DNA from 4 places in the Staphylococcus ratti genome. Region 4 is predicted to be linked to each of the others. Evidence: riboswitches for the same ligand, from Rfam matches in the RefSeq annotation. Region 4 holds a riboswitch; each other region holds the start of a gene.
What was found. Region 4 has a riboswitch for S-adenosylmethionine ahead of metX (homoserine O-acetyltransferase MetX). Riboswitches for the same ligand answer to the same signal wherever they lie in the genome.

Region 1: another riboswitch for S-adenosylmethionine. It lies ahead of LN051_RS08705 (methionine ABC transporter ATP-binding protein); the one in region 4 lies ahead of metX (homoserine O-acetyltransferase MetX).
Region 2: another riboswitch for S-adenosylmethionine. It lies ahead of metK (methionine adenosyltransferase); the one in region 4 lies ahead of metX (homoserine O-acetyltransferase MetX).
Region 3: another riboswitch for S-adenosylmethionine. It lies ahead of LN051_RS02255 (Na+/H+ antiporter NhaC family protein); the one in region 4 lies ahead of metX (homoserine O-acetyltransferase MetX).

The regions. Positions count from the first base shown of each region.
Region 1 covers NZ_CP086654.1:1,815,921-1,821,629, reverse strand. Annotated here, with positions in the region: gene aroD (type I 3-dehydroquinate dehydratase) at 169-879, shown strand; gene LN051_RS08735 (nitroreductase family protein) at 947-1,492, shown strand; gene LN051_RS08730 (thioredoxin family protein) at 1,544-1,864, opposite strand; gene LN051_RS08725 (arsenate reductase family protein) at 2,032-2,385, shown strand; gene gcvH (glycine cleavage system protein GcvH) at 2,455-2,835, shown strand; gene LN051_RS08715 (toprim domain-containing protein) at 2,918-3,313, shown strand; gene LN051_RS08710 (thioredoxin family protein) at 3,279-3,593, shown strand; SAM riboswitch class I at 3,634-3,742, shown strand; gene LN051_RS08705 (methionine ABC transporter ATP-binding protein) at 3,842-4,870, shown strand; gene LN051_RS08700 (methionine ABC transporter permease) at 4,863-5,558, shown strand; gene LN051_RS08695 (MetQ/NlpA family ABC transporter substrate-binding protein) at 5,583-5,709, shown strand, end outside.
Region 2 covers NZ_CP086654.1:936,240-941,948, forward strand. Annotated here, with positions in the region: gene LN051_RS04560 (alpha/beta hydrolase family protein) at 1-701, shown strand, start outside; gene pckA (phosphoenolpyruvate carboxykinase (ATP)) at 740-2,320, opposite strand; SAM riboswitch class I at 2,552-2,663, shown strand; gene metK (methionine adenosyltransferase) at 2,773-3,972, shown strand; gene LN051_RS04575 (nuclease-related domain-containing protein) at 4,061-4,969, shown strand; gene LN051_RS04580 (fluoride efflux transporter FluC) at 5,101-5,463, opposite strand; gene crcB (fluoride efflux transporter CrcB) at 5,460-5,709, opposite strand, start outside.
Region 3 covers NZ_CP086654.1:525,652-531,360, reverse strand. Annotated here, with positions in the region: gene LN051_RS02260 (SRPBCC family protein) at 13-510, opposite strand; gene LN051_RS02255 (Na+/H+ antiporter NhaC family protein) at 537-1,847, opposite strand; SAM riboswitch class I at 1,939-2,035, opposite strand; gene hutI (imidazolonepropionase) at 2,683-3,918, opposite strand; gene hutU (urocanate hydratase) at 3,918-5,585, opposite strand; gene LN051_RS02240 (YjiH family protein) at 5,604-5,709, opposite strand, start outside.
Region 4 covers NZ_CP086654.1:13,360-19,068, forward strand. Annotated here, with positions in the region: gene serS (serine--tRNA ligase) at 1-591, shown strand, start outside; gene LN051_RS00055 (AzlC family ABC transporter permease) at 1,049-1,741, shown strand; gene LN051_RS00060 (AzlD domain-containing protein) at 1,738-2,067, shown strand; SAM riboswitch class I at 2,133-2,234, shown strand; gene metX (homoserine O-acetyltransferase MetX) at 2,427-3,392, shown strand; gene LN051_RS00070 (DUF2232 domain-containing protein) at 3,693-4,631, shown strand; gene LN051_RS00075 (DHH family phosphoesterase) at 4,643-5,709, shown strand, end outside.

The DNA of each region.
Region 1 (5,709 bases), 520 kb from region 4:
TGCATGTTGTAAGCACATTTGCGCGTATAAAATGATTTTAATACTAAGTGTATCATTGAATAAGTGTTGGATTACTTTTAGACAATTTTTTCAGATACATACTTTTAAATTGTTTTAAGATAAGCTAACATTAACCACAATCTATCCTAAAATAAGAAGGTGTATCATATGAAAACACAAATTGTAGCAAGTTTTATGCCAACTACAATTCATTTATCAACTGATGATTTAACTTTAATTGAAGAAAAACAACAATACTTTGATATTTTAGAATTAAGAATCGATGCGATTCCAGATGTTTCGTTAAATAAGGTTAGACAAATGTTGGAACAGTTACATCAAAAGGGATTACACAAAGCGGTGCTTGTTACTTTTAGAACGACAGCACAAGGGGGCAAAGGTGCTATTCTAGAGGGTGTGTATGAAGGATTGATGAAAGATATCGCTGAATTGGAGCAGGTGGATTATGTGGATATCGAATGGGCGCCCTCTTATCATCGTGAAAGTTTAGTTGCACAAATTCAGTCTACAGGCACTGATGTTGTCGTATCTTATCATAATTTTCATGAAACCCCTCAGTTAGAGGTGCTAAAAAAAACATATTACCATATGTCGAAATGGAAAGGCACACACTTGAAAATTGCGGTAATGCCTCACACGAGACAAGATGTTTTAACGCTCTTGCACGCAGTGACAGATGCGAGTTCGGCGTTGCCACATTGGATAACAGGTATTTCGATGTCTCAACTAGGCATAATATCAAGAACTGCACAACAAACGTTTGGCGGGGCGCTAACTTACGGGGCAATAACTGAAAGCGTGGCACCAGGACAACTCGATGTAAAAACACTCAAAAGCGCAATGGCTTTGTATCAGTAATTTGAAAAGTTGTACATCGTCAGATATAATTGATAATGATTATCAACATTAAAAGGGGAAGATGACGATGGAACTTCAACACGCTATTAAATATCGAAGAAGTATTAAGAAGTTTAATAGAGATATGCATATTAATGAAGATGCGGTGAGAGAAGCAGTGGTAGAAGCAGCTAATGCGCCGAATCATGGTATGCGTGAGCCATGGCGCGTGGTCTACGTTCCAAAACATAAGTTGGGTGAAATGAGCAAAGAAGTCACACGTTATGCTTTTCCACGGGAACCAGAAAAAAAACAAAGTCATTATGACGCAGTGACCAATTTAGGGGGCTTTATTGCGCTGATTATGAAATGTGATGCACGCCAACGTGAAGAAAATGAAAATTATTTAGCGGTTGGAGCATATGCACAAAATTTATTACTTCTTTTATATGAAAAAGGTATTGGCACGTGTTGGAAAACACCTACGTATATTTTTCATCCAAAAGTGAGAAATGTTTTTGGTGTACTCCCAGATGAAAGGCTCATTGGTTTTATTTATTTAACAGATCTCGAGAGCGAAAAAGAGACAGAGGCCAAACGTAAAAATAAAGGCGTTTATACTGAATATATTTAAAAGTAAAAAAGACACGTAGATTAAATCATGATCTACGTGTCTTTTTAAGCTTTATCCTAAACTTTCAGCTAAAAATGATTCAACTTGTTCTGGAGATTTTGCATGTGCGGAATGCAGGTGGTGCAATTTCTCGCCATTTTTGAAAATAAGAATACTTGGGATGCCCATTACGTCATTTTCAATGGCTGCTTCTTCAACTTCATCACGGTTCACGACATACCAATCATATTGATTGTATTTTTGGACGATTGGGTCGACCCACATGTCCATCGCTTTACAATCGGGACACCAACTTGCTTCAAATTTTACAATCGCAATGTTGTCACCATTAATGATTTCTTTGAATCTATCCATGTTTTGAATTTTTTGCATAAGTATTTCCTCCGTTGTTCTTTTTCTTATTACAAAGTATAACGAATTTCTTATAATACGTCATATTTCATGATTTAATCAATATTAAAAATGAGCATCAACTTAAAATTAGTCTAATCTAACAAATTTTGGTATATTTGTTATAAGTCAAGCAAGGAGGTTAGAGCATGATTAAGTTTTATCAGTATCCTAATTGTACTACATGTAAAAAAGCTGCAAAATTTTTATCTGAGCATGGCGTGAGCTATGAACCAATTGATATCGTACAATTGACGCCGACAAAAGAGGAATTTAGAGAGATTGTTCAACAGTCTGGTATTGAAATTAAGAAATTATTCAATACGCATGGCGCAAAATATCGGGAATTAAAACTTAAAGATAAATTAAGTGAATTATCTGATGACGAAAAATTAGAACTTTTAGCCTCAGATGGAATGTTAGTAAAACGACCTTTAGCAATCTTAGGTGATAAAGTAACGGTCGGTTTTAATGAGCAAGTTTATCGCGATACTTGGTTATAATAAAATAGTTGATAGATAATTTGCATTGTGTCATGATTATCTTGTAAACAAATATAGGAGGGGATTCAAGTGGCAGTGCCAAGTGAATTAAAGTATTCAAAAGAACATGAATGGGTAAAAGTTGAAGGCAACATCGCAACTGTCGGTATTACAGATTTTGCACAAAACGAATTAGGAGATATCGTATTCGTTGAACTTCCAGAAGTCGATGATGAAGTAGCTGAAGGTGAAACTTTCGGTAGCGTTGAATCTGTTAAAACAGTTTCAGAATTATATTCACCAGTATCTGGCAAAATCGTAGAAATTAACGAAAACCTTGAAGATGAGCCAGAAGCTGTAAATGAATCACCATACGAAAAAGCATGGATGGTTAAAGTGGAAATAACTGACGAAAGTGAACTTGATGCGTTAATGGATGCACAAGGCTATCAAGAAATGATCGGCGAATAATAATGACGAAACTCCTAGATACTCATTGGATTATCTCGGAGTTTTTTTACACTGAATAATATCTTTTTAGAAGGTGAAGACCATGACGATGATTAACAAGATAATTGTTGTAGAAGGCAAATCTGATAAAAAAAGAGTTAACGAGGTGTTACTAGAGCCTGTCGAAATCGTTTGTACTCACGGGACGATGGGGATTGAAAAATTGGATAACATGATTGAATCATTATATGGCAAGCAAGTCTATATTCTTGTTGATGCTGATGCGGAAGGACGAAAGATTCGAAAATGGTTTCATAAGTATTTGAGTGAAAGTATTGATATCTTTGTCGATTCAACTTATAGTGAAGTGGCACGTTGCCCACGAGATTACCTCTCAAATGTATTAGGACGTCATGGGTTTAATGTTAAAAACGACTTTTATGTAAAAGGAAAGTATTCGTATCATGAATGTTTCGAAGCAATTGAACAATACATTTAAAAATAAAGATAATGAGATTCATTTAATTTTTGGTTACACACCGATGTGTGGAACATGTAAAATATCCGAGCGCATGCTAGATATTGCTAACGAAGTGGCTCAGTTACCATTAGAAAAACGAAATTTAAATTTCTATCCTGAATTTAGCCAACAATTTGAAATACAGTCTGTACCGATATTATTGATTATGAAAAACAATCAAGAACTAGAACGCATCTATGCTTTTCAATCTGTGACGTATTTGTTAGAGAAGTTAAAAAAATCTGTTGACGAAAATTGAGGGAAATGGTAAGATTTGAACAACTTAATATTCAGATAAGCTCTTATCCAGAGTGGTGGAGGGATGTGCCCTATGAAGCCCGGCAACCGTCTATGTATAGAAATGGTGCCAATTCACATAAAGTAACGATTTACTTTTGGAGATGAGAGAAATGCATCGGTATCTTTGCTTTCTCTTATTTACATAATAGGAGAAAGCTTTTTTTATTCTGATTTTTGTCATAGGACAACATATAGGGGGGAATCATATTGATCGAGCTTAAAAATATTGTTAAACGGTACGAGAGCAAATCCCAAACTGTGACAGCTGTAGATGATATCGATTTAAATATTGATAAAGGGACCATTTTTGGTATTATCGGCTTTTCTGGTGCGGGAAAAAGTACATTAATACGATTGTTTAATTATTTAGAAACGCCAACTTCTGGTGAGGTCATCATTGGTGGTGAAAATATAGGACAACTAAGTAAACGTGCACTTCGTCACAAAAGGCAAAAAGTGAGCATGATTTTTCAACATTTTAACTTATTATGGTCACGTACAGTTTTAGACAATGTGTTATTTCCGTTAGAAATTGCAGGTGTTCCAAAGAAGGAGGCAAAAACGAAAGCACTAGAACTTATAGAACGTGTCGGGTTAAAAGGGCGAGAAAAAGCATACCCTTCCGAATTGTCTGGTGGACAAAAACAGCGTGTAGGTATCGCGCGTGCATTAACGAATGACCCAGAAGTATTGCTTTGTGATGAGGCAACTAGTGCACTTGATCCACAAACAACAGATGAAATTTTAGATTTATTGCTACAACTCAAAAAAGAACAAAATTTAACGATTATTATTATTACGCATGAAATGCATGTGATTCGTCGTATTTGTGATGAAGTAGCGGTGATGGAAAGAGGGCGGATTATTGAACAAGCTGAAATAACAGAATTTTTCGAGAATCCAAAACATTCTGTCTCTAGAAGATTTGTTCAAGAAGATTTAAAGCCAAGTGCAGAATACGAGGATATTTCTGAGTTAGTAGAAATTAATGCTTCTGATAAATTAGTCAAACTTAATTTTTCAGGAGAGGCTACAACACAACCAATCGTTTCGTACATCACACGAACACATCATGTGGCAGTGAACATTTTGGAGGCGAATATTAAACATTCCAAAAAAGGGATTATAGGCTTTATTTTGTTACACCTTCAAAATGTTTCAGAGCATGAATTTGAACAATTAACACTAGAGTTAGCAGAAAAGAAAATTGAAGTTGAGGTGATAAGCCATGGGTAAAAGTTTTAGCGAAATATTGAGTGAAATGATAACGATGCCTCATATACGATGGGATGAGGTGTGGATAGCCACATACGAAACACTCTATATGACGGTGATTTCTACCATTTTTGCGTTTGTTTTTGGGCTTATCATTGGCGTGATTTTATTTTTGACATCTAAAAGTAAATCCAAAGTAGGGCGCATCTTTTACAGCATCGTTTCATTTTTTGTTAACTTATTCCGAGCGATTCCATTTATCATATTGATTTTATTGCTCATTCCTTTTACAAGTTTAGTACTTGGCACGATTAGTGGACCAACGGGCGCGTTACCAGCGTTAATTATTGGCGCTTCGCCATTTTACGGACGACTTGTTGAGATTGCATTAAAAGAGATTGATAAAGGTGTCATCGAAGCTGCTTGGTCTATGGGGGCAAACACTTGGACAGTTATTCGAAAGGTGCTCATTCCAGAGTCCCTTCCAGCGCTCGTTTCAGGTATTACTGTAACAGCTATTGCACTCGTAGGGTCAACGGCGATTGCAGGTGTAATTGGCGCAGGTGGATTAGGGAATTTAGCTTATTTAACTGGTTTTACGCGAAATCAAAATGATGTCATTTTAATTTCGACAATTTTAATTTTAGTTATCGTCTTCGTTATTCAATTTTTGGGAGATTGGACAACGAATAAAATAGATAAACGATAAATTTATTTTAAGGAGAATGGTCAAATGAAAAGAATTTTATCAATTGCATTAATTTTAGTACTTACGGTTGTTTTAGCTGCTTGTGGAAATAACGATTCGAAAAGTGGTAGCAAAGATGACAAAAAAATTGTCGTAGGCGCATCACCGGCGC
Region 2 (5,709 bases), 920 kb from region 4:
TTAAGGGATTATGCTTAACGCCATTTCTCCCCGTAAAGAGAATTGTAGTTTACTTGCGTGGAGGCAAAGGACAAGTTGGACGTGTACGTCTCGCTAGAATGTTGCAATTTCTTAATAAAAACACGCTTGTTTTTGCACCTTATTATCGTGGGAACAATGGCAGTGAAGGGCAGGATGATTTTGCGGGTGACGACTTAAATGATGTAACCAGTGCAATGCGTATATTGACAGCGCGTTACCCTCAAGCGTTTATCCATTTTGTTGGATTTTCTAGAGGGGGCATTCAAGGGCTTTTAACGTTTCAAAAAGTGAATGTAGACAGTTACATTATATGGGGTGGCGTTAGCGATTTACGTTTGATGTATGAGGAACGTGTCGATTTAAGAAATATATTAAGACGTATGGTAGGTCATCCAAAGAAAGCTAAAGAAGCCTATCGTCAGCGTGATGCGTTGGCACACATTCAGTCGGATGCGCCACCGATATTGATTGTCCATGGTGGTAAAGATAAGCAAGTAGGTATTCATCAAGCGTATGTTTTAGAAACGCATTTAAAAGAAGTAGGGGCCACGTATAAAACATTTTATCAAATGCAAGAAGGGCATGTCCCTAGGCCACAAGCCATGAAAGACGTTTTAAAGATTATCCAATCGTGGATGGCTAATGTTGAAGCTTATAAAAACAACGAAAAAAAGCTGTGAAGATTTCCAAATGGATTTTACTTCACAGCTTTTTTAAATTAACCTTTGAAACCGCCAGTTTCTTCTAAATGTTGCGTATCTTCTCCAAATTTTTTGAAGTTTTCTTTGAATCTTGAAACTAAATCTTTAGCTTGTGCTTCATAAGCTTTTTTGTCTGTCCAAGCATTAATCGGTTGTAGAATCGTTGTTGGGACATCTTCTACTGCTTTTGGAATGCTTAAACCAAAGATATGATCTTGTTCAAATTCTGTGTCTTTCAATTTTCCACTAATGGCATCATTAACCATTTTACGTGTATAACGCAGTTCGATACGGTTACCTACACCGTATTTTCCTCCAGTCCAACCGGTATTAACTAAGTACACATCGACTTGATGTTTATCGATTAAATCACCAAGTAAATCTGCATACACTTTTGCATTTAACGGCAAAAATGGAGCGCCAAAACATGTTGAGAAAGAAGGTTGTGGTTCAGTAATACCACGTTCTGTACCTGCGAGTTTAGATGTGAAACCACTTAAGAAATGATACATTGCTTGGTCTTTTGATAATTTTGAAATTGGAGGTAATACACCAAAAGCATCTGCAGTTAAGAAAATAATCGTATTTGGGTGAGATGCTTTAGACGGAACAACAATATTTTCAATGTGGTGAATAGGATAGGCTGCACGCGTATTTTCTGTTAACTGATTGTCATCAAAGTCAACATAACCTTGAGCATCTACTACACAGTTTTCAAGAACTGTACCATAACGGATAGCATTGAAAATTTGAGGTTCTTTTTCTTCGGACAATTGAATAGCTTTCGCATAACAACCGCCTTCAATGTTAAACACGCCATTGTCATTCCAACCATGTTCGTCATCGCCGATGAGGCGACGCTCAGGATCAGCCGATAACGTTGTTTTACCTGTTCCAGATAAACCGAAAAATAAAGCGACATCACCTTTATGACCTACGTTGGCTGAACAATGCATGCTCATAATGTCTTGTTTCGGTAATAAATAATTCATTACAGAGAAAATAGATTTTTTCATTTCACCTGCATATTCTGTACCACCGATTAAGACTGTTTTGTGTTTGAATGAAATAATCACAAAAGTTTCAGAGCGAATGCCATCTTTTTCAGGATTTGCTTTAAAAGTTGGTGCAGAAATTACAGTGAAATCAGCTTTGATTTTTGAAGCTTCTTCTTTTGAAGTAGGTTTAATAAATAAATTTTGAGCAAATAAATTATGCCATGCAAACTCATTGACGACAGTTAAATCAAGTTGTGAATCTTTGTCACTACCTGCATAACCATTGAAAACAAATATCTCATCTTTTTTATCTAAATAATCGATGACTTGATAATATAAATTTAAGAATTTTTCTTCAGAAATAGGTTGATTTACTGCTCCCCAGTCAATATCATCTTTAACTTGAGGATTATCTACAATATATTTATCTTTAGGAGAACGACCAGTATATTCCCCAGTTTTAGCATTAATCGCCCCGAGTTCTGTTAATTCAGCTTCGTCTCGTTTTAGTATCTTATTGTAGAGTTCTGTAGTTGTAAGTTGAAAATGAGATGAAGGCTTGTCAATTAATGCGTCAATTTTCTTTGTATTGAATGACATGTTTTATCCCTCCGATAGTTATTTCAGTAATGATAGTTATTTCAATAATGTAAGCCTTTACAATTCAAGAGTATAACACAATGGATAAATAATCCATACCGAAATTAGGTGATTTTGATAGAAAAATAGTAAAATAATTAGGTTGAGGAATCGTTTTTATATTTGTGTAACATGAGTTAGAAAGAGAATTGACACTACTTATAAATTTAGGTAATATGAGACTAACGGATTCTCTTATCCTGAGTGGTGGAGGGACATGGACCCAGTGAAACCCAGCAACCTCTTCTTTAATGAAGAAAGGTGCCAAACCGTTTGCAGACTGATATTGTCTGAACGATAAGAGCGAATGGACGTTTAGAGCCTTCTCTCTATGTTTATAGTGTGAGAGGCTCTTTTTTTATTAGCTCAGAAAAAGAGAGAACTTCGTAATATAAAATTTAAAGGAGCTTATTATGACTTACAATAGAAGATTATTTACATCAGAATCAGTGACTGAAGGCCACCCAGATAAAATTGCAGATCAAATTTCTGATGCAATTCTAGATGAGATACTAAAAGGTGACAAAAGTGCACGAGTGGCTTGTGAAACAACTGTAACGACTGGAATGGCATTAATTGCTGGGGAAATCTCAACTTCGACGTATGTCGACATTCCAAAAGTTGTACGCGAAACAGTTAAAGAGATTGGTTACACACGTGCAAAATATGGCTATGACTACAAAACGATGTCTGTTTTAACTGCGATTGACGAACAATCACCAGATATTGCCCAAGGTGTAGATCGTGCATTAGAATATCGTGATGACGATAATGATGAAGCATTAAATACTGGTGCAGGGGACCAAGGGTTAATGTTTGGATATGCAACAGATGAAACAGATACGTATATGCCACTTCCTATAGATTTATCTCATAAGCTAGCGAAACGCTTAACGGAAGTACGTAAAGATGGTACTTTAGAATATTTAAGACCTGACGGTAAAGTACAAGTAACGGTTGAATACGATGAGGAAAATCATCCGAAGCGTATCGATACGATTGTTATTTCGTCACAACACCATGAAGAAATCGAATTAGAAAAAATCCAAGAGGACCTAAAAAAATATGTGATTTATCCAACAGTAGATGCAAATTTAATTGATGAAGATACAAAGTTCTTTATTAATCCTACAGGACGTTTCGTTATTGGTGGACCACAAGGTGATGCTGGTTTAACAGGTCGTAAAATTATAGTGGATACGTACGGCGGTTATGCGCGTCACGGAGGCGGTGCTTTTTCTGGAAAAGATCCTACAAAGGTAGACCGTTCTGCAGCTTATGCGGCGCGTTATGTTGCTAAAAATATCGTTGCAGCTGGTTTAGCTAAAAAATGTGAAGTTCAAATTGCATATGCGATTGGCGTGGCACAGCCAGTATCTATCGCTATTGATACTTTTGGTACCGGACAAGTTTCAGAAGATAGCTTAATTGAAGCAGTGCGTACGCATTTTGATTTACGCCCAGCGGGTATCATTAAAATGTTAGATTTACAACGCCCAATCTATAAGCAAACTGCTGCATATGGACACTTTGGTCGCAATGATATTAATGTACCATGGGAAAAAACGGACAAAATCGACATTTTAAAAGAAGCGGTGGCTTCTCAAAATTAATGTTTTTTCCATAAACACTCGCGATTTTATTAGCTTTTTTATATAATGAATATAATAAAGCAAATGTAGAAAAGGTAGGTAATTGTTAATGTCACAATTGGATCCAATTCAAATTGGGTTAATCGCTGCGAGTGTCCTTGCACTCTTGTTTCTGATTTTATTTTTGTTTGCGTTACGAAGCAAAAAGAAGGTAAAAGAAACATATTCAAGTCAGTATCAATCCAAAAAAGAAAAATTAAATAATGAACATAAAGAAGAGTTAGAAAAAGCACGAATTGAAAAGAAAAAATCAGATACGCGTCATAAGGAACAATATGACACAATGTTATCTTCTAAAAATCGTGAAATTGATGCATTAAAATTATTCTCAAAAAATGATAGCGAATACATTACAGATATGCGTCTTTTAGGCATTCGAGAACGTCTTGTAAAAGAAAAACGTATTCGTCCAGAAGATATGCATATTATGGCTAACATTTTTATGCCAACAAATGATTTAGAAGATATTACGCGTATTAGCCACCTTGTTTTGACACGTACCGGTTTATATATTATTGATTCAGAGCTACTTAAAGGCCATGTTTATCAAGGTGTTACTCAGAATCAATTCAAAGAAAACCCGATGATGGAACAAGTGTTCAAAACATTAGAGTTAGATGCACAAACACCACAAACTGTAGTGCTTGATCAACAAGAAACAAACCGTACATTAACAGTTGTAGATTATACTTCACAACTTGAAGCAGTAGAAAAATTAGCAACGACGTTACAACAAAAATTAAACCTAAAATATGCACCAACAGCGATATTATATTTTAACCCTAGACATGAAGGGGATATTACAATTTCGAATTACGCACCACAAAGTGGTACAAAAGTACTTGTAGGTCCGACACAACTCGACGAATTCTTCAATAAATTTGTTTTCCATGGTAGAATTCAATATGATGTGAATGATTTACAAGCCATTATGACCGAAATAGAAACATTTAATTAATAGACATCGTTAAAAACCGTTACGGATTCCAGTAACGGTTTTTTGTGTACGCTGATCGATAGCTTCAATGCATAGGCGTATATCCTCGAGCGTTCAAATATTACAAGCTATTATTTTAGTAGCATCTCTTTTTAAGGCAAAATGTGTATGAATGCGTATCCTAAAACATAACACGCAAAACACCCTACGTATTGCGCTAGAAAAAGCAGTGAACATTGTCGCCATTTTTTGTTGTTGATTTGTGTGATCAATTCCAATTGTAGTGTGGAAAAGGTTGTAAAACCCCCTAATGTTCCAACTAAAATGAAAAAATAGATGTCACTTTGTGAGATAAGAACAGGGCTAAGCATACCAAAAACAAAACAACCGATACAGTTAATGATTAAAGTGGCGTATGGAAATGAAGGTCGATAGTTTTGATTAATCAGCGTGGTAATTAAACTTCTCAATAAAGCACCTATACCGCCACCGATCATAATATAAACAAGCGTCAAGGACGATCAACTCCTAACTTAAATCCAAGCCCACAACTAATTACGCCAAGCAAAGCGCTAATAAAAACATAAATAAAGCTTGTTAACCATGCTCCAGCTTGAAAGAGTGAAAATATTTCAAATTGTAAAGTTGAAAAAGTTGTTAAAGCACCGAGACATCCTGTTGTAATGGCCTTTTTTAAATAAGGGTATCGATTAAAAATTCGTAAAGAAAGGGGTGTTAAAAACCCCATAAAAAAAGCACCG
Region 3 (5,709 bases), 510 kb from region 4:
CCTCTAGTCTTTTTAGTGATTTGAGTCTGTTGATTGTGCTTCTATATAATTTTGCATTGCATCAAAAATATTTTCAAAGCCATGAACAACCTTGTCATGGTATTCTTTCTTTTTTTGTTTATATTCCAATTGAGATAGACGTCGTTCTTTAGGCACTTCACTCTTATAAAAGAACGTCATTTGCGTAATCCCTGGACTGCGTTCTTCAAAAAACACTTCGATATCATCTTGTTTTTCACTTACATCCGGCATTTGAATCGTTAAACCAATTTCTAGACCTGAAACAAGTTTATTATAAATTCCTTTAACACGTACCCTCTTATCTTGACGTTGATCTATAATTTCATAATGTCCGCCTTCGACAGCTTCATTATGCACACTTGTATTTGTTCTTGAAGTTGTCATAAACCAATGACGTAGCATTTCCGGATCTATCCATGCTTGATAAGCAAACGCTGGTGTCGTTTTAAGTAAACGTACGATTTTTACTTCGACCCATTCATTTTGCATGTTTTTCACAGTGTTTCTCCTCACTTTTAAGCTTCATTCTTTTTACTTTTCAAACGTGGCAAGTTAAATAGGATTGCAATAATTCCACAAATAGCAAGCATTACTGGGTAAATCGAATAAGGTACTAACATTACTGGTGATATACCTGCAACACCTGCCGCTGCAATAAGTTGCGGACTGTAAGGAATAAAACCTTGCCAAGCACTTCCAAAAATATCTAAAATACTCGCTGACTTACGACGATCTATCTGATACTCATCCGCGATATCTTTCGCAAGAGGTCCTGACATAATAATAGAAATCGTATTGTTCGCTGTAGAAATATCAGCAACACTTACCAAGCTAGCGATGCCAAATTCAGCACCTCGTCGTGATTTGATTTTGCTTTTAATTTTGTACAACAACCAATGAATTCCGCCATGGTGCTCAACCAACCCGATCATACCACCGATAAGCAATGCAATTATCGCAATATCTTCCATACCCACGATACCTTCTGATGTAGCTTTTAAAAAGCCTGCTAAATCAAACGAATGATCAATAAGTCCAATGATTCCTGATAATAGTATTCCCCCGAGCAAGACAATAACAACATTAATTCCTAGTACAGCTAATATAAGTACAAACAAATATGGAATAATTTTAATGAAATCATAATCATAGTTTTGACCATGATTAATATGGCTACCATGTGTTAGTGCCCATAATATTATAATCGTAATTAGCGCACCTGGAAGAACGATACGGAAATTCACTTTAAACTTGTCTGCCATTTGCGTACGCTGTGTTCTTACAGCTGCGATGGTTGTATCAGAAATCATAGATAGGTTGTCACCAAACATTGCACCGCCAACTACTGTTGCCATAGCGAGTGCGACTGGAATATCTGTTGCCTGACTCAAACCAAAGCCCACTGGCGCAATTGCTGCCACTGTACCAACAGATGTCCCCATCGATATAGAAACAAACATACATATGATAAATAAACCGACAACAAGTAGATTTTGTGGGATTAAAGAAAGTCCAAAGTTAACAATGGATTCCACGCCTCCCATTTGTTCTGCTGTTTTTGAGAATGCACCTGCCAATAAGAAAATAAACATCATTAATATAATGTTTGAGTGTCCTGCGCGCTTCGCAAAAATCTCTACTTTATGCGTAAATTTTTCTTTTCTATTCATTACTAACGCAATAATTACACCGACAATTGCAGCGACATTTAATGGCATAAATGTAAAGTCTTTCGTAATTATTCCTGCACCTAAAAAGATACAAATAAATACAATTAAAGGTAATAAAGCCCATCCATTAGCCTTATCTTTGATTTCTTTAGACATTGCAATCTCCTTACCAAAAATTTAAGGTCAAACACTAATAGTGTAACATGCGCATGAACACTATTAGGCTTGACCTGATTGATTTTCGAGTTTCTTATCTTCAGCCATACAGCTTCTGGAATTGGCACACGCATGATCATGTTGCCGAAGTATCACAGGGCCAGTCCCTCCACTTCTCTTGATATGAAATATTTAATTTTACTGTTAAACTTTACATGAAAATATGAGATACGTCAATCCTCAATGATTAAGGGAGCAGGACAGAAATCTATTGATTTCGTCGTCCTGCCCCCACAAGGATGTCTAGGATTGAAGAAAGCTTGCAAAGCGCATCTTCAATTCAGACAGCTACTGGGCTTTTTTCTTTAATGCACATTTTTGATGCAGGACAGAAATCTATTGATTTCGTCGTCCTGCCCCCACAAGGATGTCTAGGATTGAAGAAAGCTTGCAAAGCGCATCTTCAATTCAGACAGCTACTGGGCTTTTTTCTTTAATGCACATTTTTGATGCAGGACAGAAATCTATTTGATTTCGTCGTCCTGCCCCCACAAGGCTGACTAGATTTGAAGGAAGCTTGTAAAGCGCACCTTCAATTCAGACAGCTACTGTACTCTTTAACTTTATTGCTCTTTTTATCATGCAGGACAGAAATCTATTGATTTCGTCGTCCTGCCCCCACAAGGCTGACTAGATTTGAAGGAAGCTTGTAAAGCGCACCTTCAATTCAGACAGCTACTGTACTCTTTAACTTTATTGCTCTTTTTTGATGCAGGACAGAAATCTATTGATTTCGTTGTCCTGCCCCCACAAGGCTGACTAGATTTGAAGGAAGCTATTGAAGTGCCAAGTCACGATTCACAATGACTTTACCAGCTTGAATGACTTTTTCCACATGATTAATACCATAATGATACGGAATGTATTCATGGTTCGGCGCATGCCAAATGACAATATTCGCTTTGTCTCCTTCATTGATTGTTCCTGCATCCACATTGATTGCTTTAGCTGCATTAACTGTGACCGCGTTCCAAATTTCATTTGGTGATAATTTTAATTTGAGTGCAGCTATTGCCATAACCATTTGTAAGTTATTCGTTACACAACTTCCAGGGTTAAAGTCTGTTGCAACCGCAATTGCACCGTTGTTATCTAACATACCGCGCGCATCCGCATAATCATTTTTATCTAAATAGAAAGTCGTTCCAGGTAATAGTACCGCTACTGTATCTGTATCTTTTAATTTTTCTTTATCTTCATTACTTGAAGCGACAAGGTGATCTGCTGAAATCGCTTGTTCATCAATTGCTAAGCCTAATCCGCCTAATGGATCGATTTCATCAGCATGAATTTTCACTTGGAAACCTTGTGCTTTCGCCGCTTCCATATAACGTTTAGATTCTTCGATTGTAAACACTCCTGTTTCGCAGAAGATATCTGCAAAATCAGCGTATGCTTTCACTTCTGGTAATAATTCAATCATTTCTTCTAAGAACGCTTCATTCGACTTAGCTTCTTTAGGTACAGCATGTGGCCCAAGAAAAGTATGACGCATATCTAAGTTATACTTTTCTTGTAAGCGGCGTGATACTTTTAATTGTTTGAGTTCATTTTCTTTATCTAAACCATAACCACTCTTACTTTCAAGTGCTAATACACCGTGGTGAATCATCGTTAATAAGTCATGTTCTGCTTTTTTAAAAAGCTCATCTTCACTCGTTTGACGCGTCGCCTTTACAGTTGAAAGTATACCACCGCCTTGTTCAAGAATATCTAAGTATGACATTCCTTGGCGTTTTAAAGACATTTCATGTTCACGTGAACCACCATGAACGAGATGCGTATGTGCATCCACTAAAGCTGGTGATACTACTTTTCCTGAAGCATCAATAATTTCTTGCGCTTCATATGCATCAGTATAAGGTCCAGAATAAACAATTTTTCCGTCTTTAATGACAACTGTCCCATTTTTAACAATCTTTAATTCATCTAATTCTACACCTTTTAAAGGACGTTCTGTCGATTTCGGTAAAATTAATTCTTCAATATTTTGGATTATTAAATCATTCATTATTTTTCATCACCTTTACCTTTTAGCATTGGAATATTGACGCCTTTATTTTTTGCTGTTTCTATTGCAATGTCATAGCCTGCATCAACATGTCGCACTACACCCATACCCGGATCTGTCGTTAATACACGTTTTAAACGGCGTTCAGCACGCTCTGTACCATCAGCTACAACTACCATACCCGCGTGTAAAGAGTAACCCATACCTACGCCACCACCGTGATGTACAGAAATCCATGAGCCACCAGCTGCTGTATTGACTAATGCATTTAAAATCGCCCAGTCTCCTACAGCATCAGAACCATCTTTCATCGCTTCTGTTTCTCGGTTTGGCGATGCAACAGAACCTGAATCTAAATGGTCACGTCCAATAACGATAGGTGCTGAAATTTCACCTTTACGTACTAAATCGTTTAAAGCTACTCCCATTTTTGCACGTTCTCCATAACCTAACCACGCAATACGTGACGGTAAACCTTGGAAGGCAATTTTTTCGCTCGCCATATCAAGCCAGCGCATTAATTTTTTATCTTCCTGGAATAGTTCACGCATTAATTGGTCCGCGCGCTCAATATCTTTTGGATCACCCGATAATGCTGCAAAGCGGAAAGGTCCTTTACCTTCACAGAAAAGTGGACGAATGTACGCCGGTACAAATCCTGGGAAGCTAAAAGCATCTTCTAACCCTTCATCAAAAGCAACTTGTCTAATATTGTTACCATAGTCAAACGCAATCGCGCCTTTTTCTTGAAACTTTAACATCGCATCAACATGTTTTTTCATAGATGCTGAGGATAATTTGACGTATTGTTCAGGATCTGACTCTCTTAATTTTGTTGCTTCTTCTAGTGTGTAGCCTTCTGGTACATAGCCGTTTAATGGGTCATGCGCTGATGTTTGATCCGTAATAATATCAATTTTAAAATCACGTCTTAAAATTTCATGATGGATTTCAGCGGCGTTACCTACTAAACCAATAGATAATGCTTCCCCTTTATTTTTTGCCGCTTCTGCTTTTTCTAATGCTTCATCTAATGAATGTGTAAGAATGTCACAATAACGCGTATCAATACGTTTTTGAATTCTTGATTCATCTACATCTACGCCAATCACGACACCTTCATTCATCGTTACAGCTAACGGTTGTGCGCCTCCCATACCGCCAAGTCCTGCTGTTAATGTAATTGTCCCTTTTAAAGAACCATTAAAGTATTGGTTAGCACATTCTGCAAAGGTTTCATAAGTACCTTGTACAATACCTTGTGATCCTATATAAATCCAGCTTCCAGCGGTCATTTGACCATACATCATTAATCCTTTTTTATCTAATTCATGAAAATGTTCCCAATTAGCCCATTTTGGTACTAAAACAGAATTCGATAATAACACACGTGGCGCTTCTTCATGTGTTTTAAATACCGCAACAGGTTTCCCAGATTGTACTAACATCGTTTCATCTTTTTCTAATTGGCGTAATGTCTCCACAATGGCATCAAATGCTTCCCAATTTCGTGCTGCTTTACCAATCCCACCATAAACAACCAATTTATCTGGGTGTTCTGCCACTTCAGGATCTAAATTATTGTATAGCATCCGTAAAACTGCTTCTTGCTCCCACCCTTTACACTCAATATCAAGTCCTTTTTTTGCTTTGATTTCTCTAGCCATAATCCATCTCTCCTTTGATTAAAATATAAGTAAACTAATAGGAATCGTAATAAGTAATGTTAAAGTGACACGAATGAACCAAATCACAATTAATTTCCAAATTGGTATTTTTATATCCGTTGCT
Region 4 (5,709 bases):
ACAGCTGAAGTACCTTTAACAAACTATTACCGTGATGAAATTATACAGCCGGGTGTCTTACCTGAAAAATTTACTGGACAAACAGCTTGTTTTAGAAGTGAAGCAGGTTCTGCTGGACGTGATACACGTGGTCTTATCCGCTTACATCAATTTAACAAAGTAGAGATGGTTCGAATTGAAAAACCGGAAGATTCTTGGAATGCATTAGAAGAAATGACGGGTCATGCTGAAGCGATTTTAGAAGAGTTAGGCTTACCTTATCGTCGTGTTATTTTATGTACAGGAGATATTGGTTTCGGATCAAGTAAAACATACGATTTAGAAGTATGGTTACCAAGTTACAATGATTATAAAGAAATCAGTTCATGTTCTAACTGTGTAGATTTCCAAGCACGTCGCGCTAACATTCGTTTTAAACGTGATAAAGACGCGAAACCGGAATACGCACATACATTAAATGGTTCTGGTTTAGCTGTAGGTCGTACATTTGCAGCTATCGTAGAGAATTACCAAAATGAAGATGGCTCAATTACAGTGCCAGAAGCGCTTGTACCATTTATGGGCGGTCAAACAGTAATAAAAGCATTATAATAATATAAGTACGTACAAACTTCATTAAAACATATGGGGTATAGTGCTTTCTATTTCATACAATAACAGTAGCTGTCTAGGATTGAAGATAGGCTTAACAGCTATCTTCAATCCTAGACATCCTTGTAGGGGCAGGACGACGAAATCAATAGATTTCTGTCCTGCTCCCTTTTCATAGTGGGGTAGGGGAGTCTGATTGATATAAGAAAGGCTTACTGAATTATAAAGTGCATATAAGCAATAAGACTGACATCAGGTAGTCCTGTTCAAGGTTGGATTATTTATGAAGGAAATAGCGGTATTAAAATCTGAAAATTCTTTATAATAAAATGTTAAGAAATCAATACTCTTAGACGGTAGTCAGTCTAACATCTCTGTGAGGTTAGACTGACGTTATAGCGTTTTGAGTGGATTTGTAATAAAATAGGCTTAATTTTTCTCGAAAGGGTGTGAACTGATGTCATACACTACGTTTAAACAAGGGGTGAAAGATTGTATTCCTACATTGCTAGGTTATGCAGGTGTGGGATTTTCGTTTGGTATTGTTGGCGTGGCGTCAGGTTTTGGCGTACTAGAAATAGCGCTATTGTCTATTCTTGTATATGCAGGTGCAGCACAATTTATCATTATCGCTTTAATGGCTGTTCACACGCCCATTTGGATTATTGTCCTTACTGCGCTCATTGTGAACAGTCGGATGTTTTTGCTAAGTATGACACTTGCACCAAGTTTTAAAAATGAATCGTTGTTACAACGCATAGGTATCGGCGCATTATTAACAGATGAAACATTTGGTATTGCGATTTCTCCGCACTCAAAAGGGCAATTTATTGGTTCGCGTTGGATGCATGGCATTAATTTAACGGCTTATCTTTTTTGGATTTTAATATGTGTTTTTGGCGCATTGTTAGGGGACATACTGAAACATCCAGAAGCACTCGGATTAGATTATGCGATTGTGGCGATGTTTATCTTTTTAATGGTGACTCAATTTGAAGGGATACCAAAAACAAAATTACATATTTATCTTTATTTAGTCTGTATCGTGACGATAATGATGTGCGTATTAAGTATCGTAATGCCTTCATATATCGCTATTCTCATTTCATCAATGGTCACAGCATGGATAGGGGTGATGATGGAACGATGACGACGTATATACTATGGACAATACTTTTGTCTGGTTTAGGAACTTTAATTTTGCGTATTACACCTTTTATAGCAATTTCTAAATTGGATTTATCTGAACGATTTTTAAAGTGGCTCTCCTTTATACCGATTACGCTTTTTACAGCGCTTGTAGTAGATGGATTAATGATTCAACAAAGTGGCCACTGGGGGTATCAATTTAACTGGATTTTTCTCATCAGTATTATCCCAACAGTGATTGCTGGCTTCTTTTCCCGTAGTCTAACAGTATCTGTCCTTGTCGGGATTAGTAGCGTTGCGTTACTGAGGTTAGTCTTACCTTATTAAAAATCTAAATGCAATTTGCAAGAAAATTCTGAATGCGTTATGATATGTGATAAATGAATATAGAAAACTTATTAAGAGAAGTTGAGGGAATTGGCCCTATGACACTTCAGCAACCACTTAGAGATAAGTAAGGTGCTACAACCAACGAAAGCGTCGAGTGATAAGTCATCTGTTCTGAATGTACGTTGGGGTTGGGTCATAGCAATGACCTAGCCCCTTATTATTTAGAAGCGCCTATCTGTATAAGGTTTACAGTTGTTTCATATGCGGTTCGTCTTATTATTCACTTGAGTATGGCTAATTATATCTATTTCTGTATACATCTTAAAATTTATATTTTAGAGGGAGGGCACACTTATATGACGGAATATACAGTGGACACATTGCATTTAGGTAAGTTTACGACAGAATCTGGAGAGACTATTCAAAATTTGCAGTTAAAATATGAGCATGTTGGGCATCGAGGACAACCGCTCGTATTAGTGTGTCACGCGCTTACAGGGAATCATTTAACTTATGGGACGGAAAAGAAGCCAGGATGGTGGCGTGAAATTATTGATGGCGGCTATATGCCATTACATGATTATCAGTTTTTAACATTTAATGTGATTGGAAGTCCTTTTGGTTCAAGTTCCCGATTAACAGATGATCATTTTCCTAACAAATTGACTATTCGTGATATTGTACGTGCGATTGAGTTAGGCTTAAATGCGCTTAAATTTGAAAAAATTGAAGTGTTAATAGGGGCATCGCTCGGGGGAATGCAAGTTTTAGAATTATTATATAATCAAAAATTCACTGTGAAAAAGGCGGTTATTTTAGCATCTACAGCAAAAACGTCTTCTTATTCTCGTGCCTTCAATGAAATTGCACGACAAGCAATTTGTTTAGGAGGGAGGGAAGGCTTAAGTATTGCGCGACAACTAGGCTTTTTAACATACCGGTCGTCTAAAAGTTATGAAGCACGTTTTACACCTGATGAAGTGGTATCTTATCAGAAGTACCAAGGTGATAAGTTTAAAGTACATTTTGATTTGAATTGTTATCTTACATTGTTAGATGTTTTAGACAGTCACGATGTGTTCCGTGGCCGCAAAGACGTTCAGCAAGTGTTCCAATCTTTAGATACTAGAGTATTAACAATGGGCTTTACAGATGATTTATTATATCCGGATGATCAAGTTGCTGCGATAGGGGAGTACTTTCAATATCATCGTCATTTCTTTGTTCCAGATAACGTAGGGCATGATGGTTTTCTGCTGAATTTTAATGATTGGGCCCCTTACTTATATCATTTTTTAGAACTTTCGAGATTTAGACGCTAAATTTAGACGAATAAGTTACATTTTTGTTATAATCATGTAAATATGAGGTGCACAAAAAAGCATCGTTAGGGTACGGATAAATGTTCGAGCTTTCAGCAGATGCTTTTAAGTAGTGTAAGTACAGTACGTATTGCCTCATTACAGACTATTTTAAGTGTGTATTGGCATGGTTTTAAATGAGACTCGTATGACATAATGAGCTCAAATGAATGGATGTTTAAAGGGAATAAAACAGGAGATTTAACCTAATTTGTTAGCAAATGACGTCTATTGTAAACCGCTCTTAAAGCCTGTAAAATAGTGACTATAAATCTAAGTTTGGAAGTGGCGTTATTGTTTTCAAAAATTAAACCTAAAGAAACCATATTAGGCACAATTGCATTAATTTTGGTCGCTTTAGTAATGCATTTCATGCCATTATTAGGCGTTATTGTTGTATTTTTTGCTCCGCTTCCGGGAATTATTCTTTGGTATCGCTCTAAATACTCGTTTGGTATTGCTGCACTGATTTCAATATTGGTCGCAACATTGACGGGCAGTCTATTTGTTCAAACGTTTATGATTATTATACTTATAGCGAGTTTAGTAATTGGACAATTGTTAATTCAACGAGCTTCTAAAGAACGTATTCTATACTTCGTCACAATTGTAACGAGCCTTGTGACGTTAGGAGCAATGATACTTTTACAGAGCATAAAAAAACTTCCTTATGCGCATGAATTGCTAGAACCATATAGAAGAATAATGAATGAAACGATTCAAATGCAAAATTTAGACGACCAAGCTTCAAAAGTAATGGAAGCGTCTATTCAACAAATGGCAATTCAAATGCCAAGTTTTATCGTGGTAGGTATCGCTTTATATTTTATGTTGTCATTGCTTATTATGTTTCCGATTTTACGTCAATTTAAAGTGGCAACACCGGTATATCGACCATTGTATTTATGGCAATTAAGAAAATCTATCTTTATTATATATGCCATTGCTTTATTAGTTAGCATTATGACAGAACCAGCAACAACCGCACATAGCATCAGTTTAAACTTTATCCTCGTACTTGGTTTCTTACTTGTCATCCAAGGTTTAAGTTTTATTCATTATGCTTGTTCTATTAAAAAATTCCCAATAGGTGTTTCTGTTCTTTTAATTGTTGTAGGTATTGTTGCTTATCCACTTACACGCCTAATTGGTTTATTAGATCTCGGATTGAATCTAAAAAGCATGCTTAAAAAACGTTAAGAGGTGACAATATGAAACGTCAATCGGTAAAGAAATCGTTACTCCTACCTTTTATATTTATCACGTTAATTGCGATTGCAAGTGTTGGTTTGAGTTTTTTCTTTAGCATTGTTTTCGGTTTTATTGCGGCGATCGCGTTGTTTATTGTGTTAATTATTTGTGTTTTTCTATTTAGGTGGATTTTCAAAAAATTAGACACATATATAGAAAATTTAAGTGGCAAGGTGACGCTTGCAAGTGACCGTGCGATTAAAAATATGCCGATTGGAATGATTGTTTTAAATCAAAACGATCAAATTGAATGGATGAATAAATTTATTACGGATCGTACAGAGCGTAATGTAATTTCTGACCCTATTAATGAGGTATATCCTAATATTTTAAAACAACTCGACAAAGCGAAAGAAATTGAACTGACGAGCAATGGTTATACGTATCGAGTGAAGTATTCAAAAGATGAAGGTATCCTTTATTTTTTAGACGTCACAGAAGAAGCGGAAATCAAGCAAGCGTATGAGGATGAACAGCCGATTATCGCAACACTCTTTTTAGATAACTATGATGAAATCACTCAAAATATGAACGATACACAACGTTCTGAAATCAACTCTATGGTGACACGTGTGATTAGCCGTTGGGCACAAGAACATAACGTTTATTTTAAGCGTTACAGCTCTGATCAATTTGTCGCGTATTTAAATCGTCGCATATTGCGTGAATTAGAAGCGACGAAATTTGATATTTTAAGTCAATTACGTGAAAAAAGTGTAGGCTATCGCGCGCAACTGACATTAAGTATCGGTATTGGTGAAGGATCTGAAAATTTAATTGACCTTGGGGAAATGTCTCAATCTGGATTGGATTTAGCATTAGGTCGAGGCGGAGACCAAGTCGCGATTAAAAGTATGCATGGTAATGTGCGCTTTTACGGAGGGAAGACTGACCCGATGGAAAAACGTACGCGGGTAAGAGCGCGCGTAATTTCCCACGCGTTAAAAGACATTTTACTTGAAGGTGACAAAGTGATTGTCATGGGGCATACAAGACCGGATCTCGATGCGATTGGTGCTGCAATTGG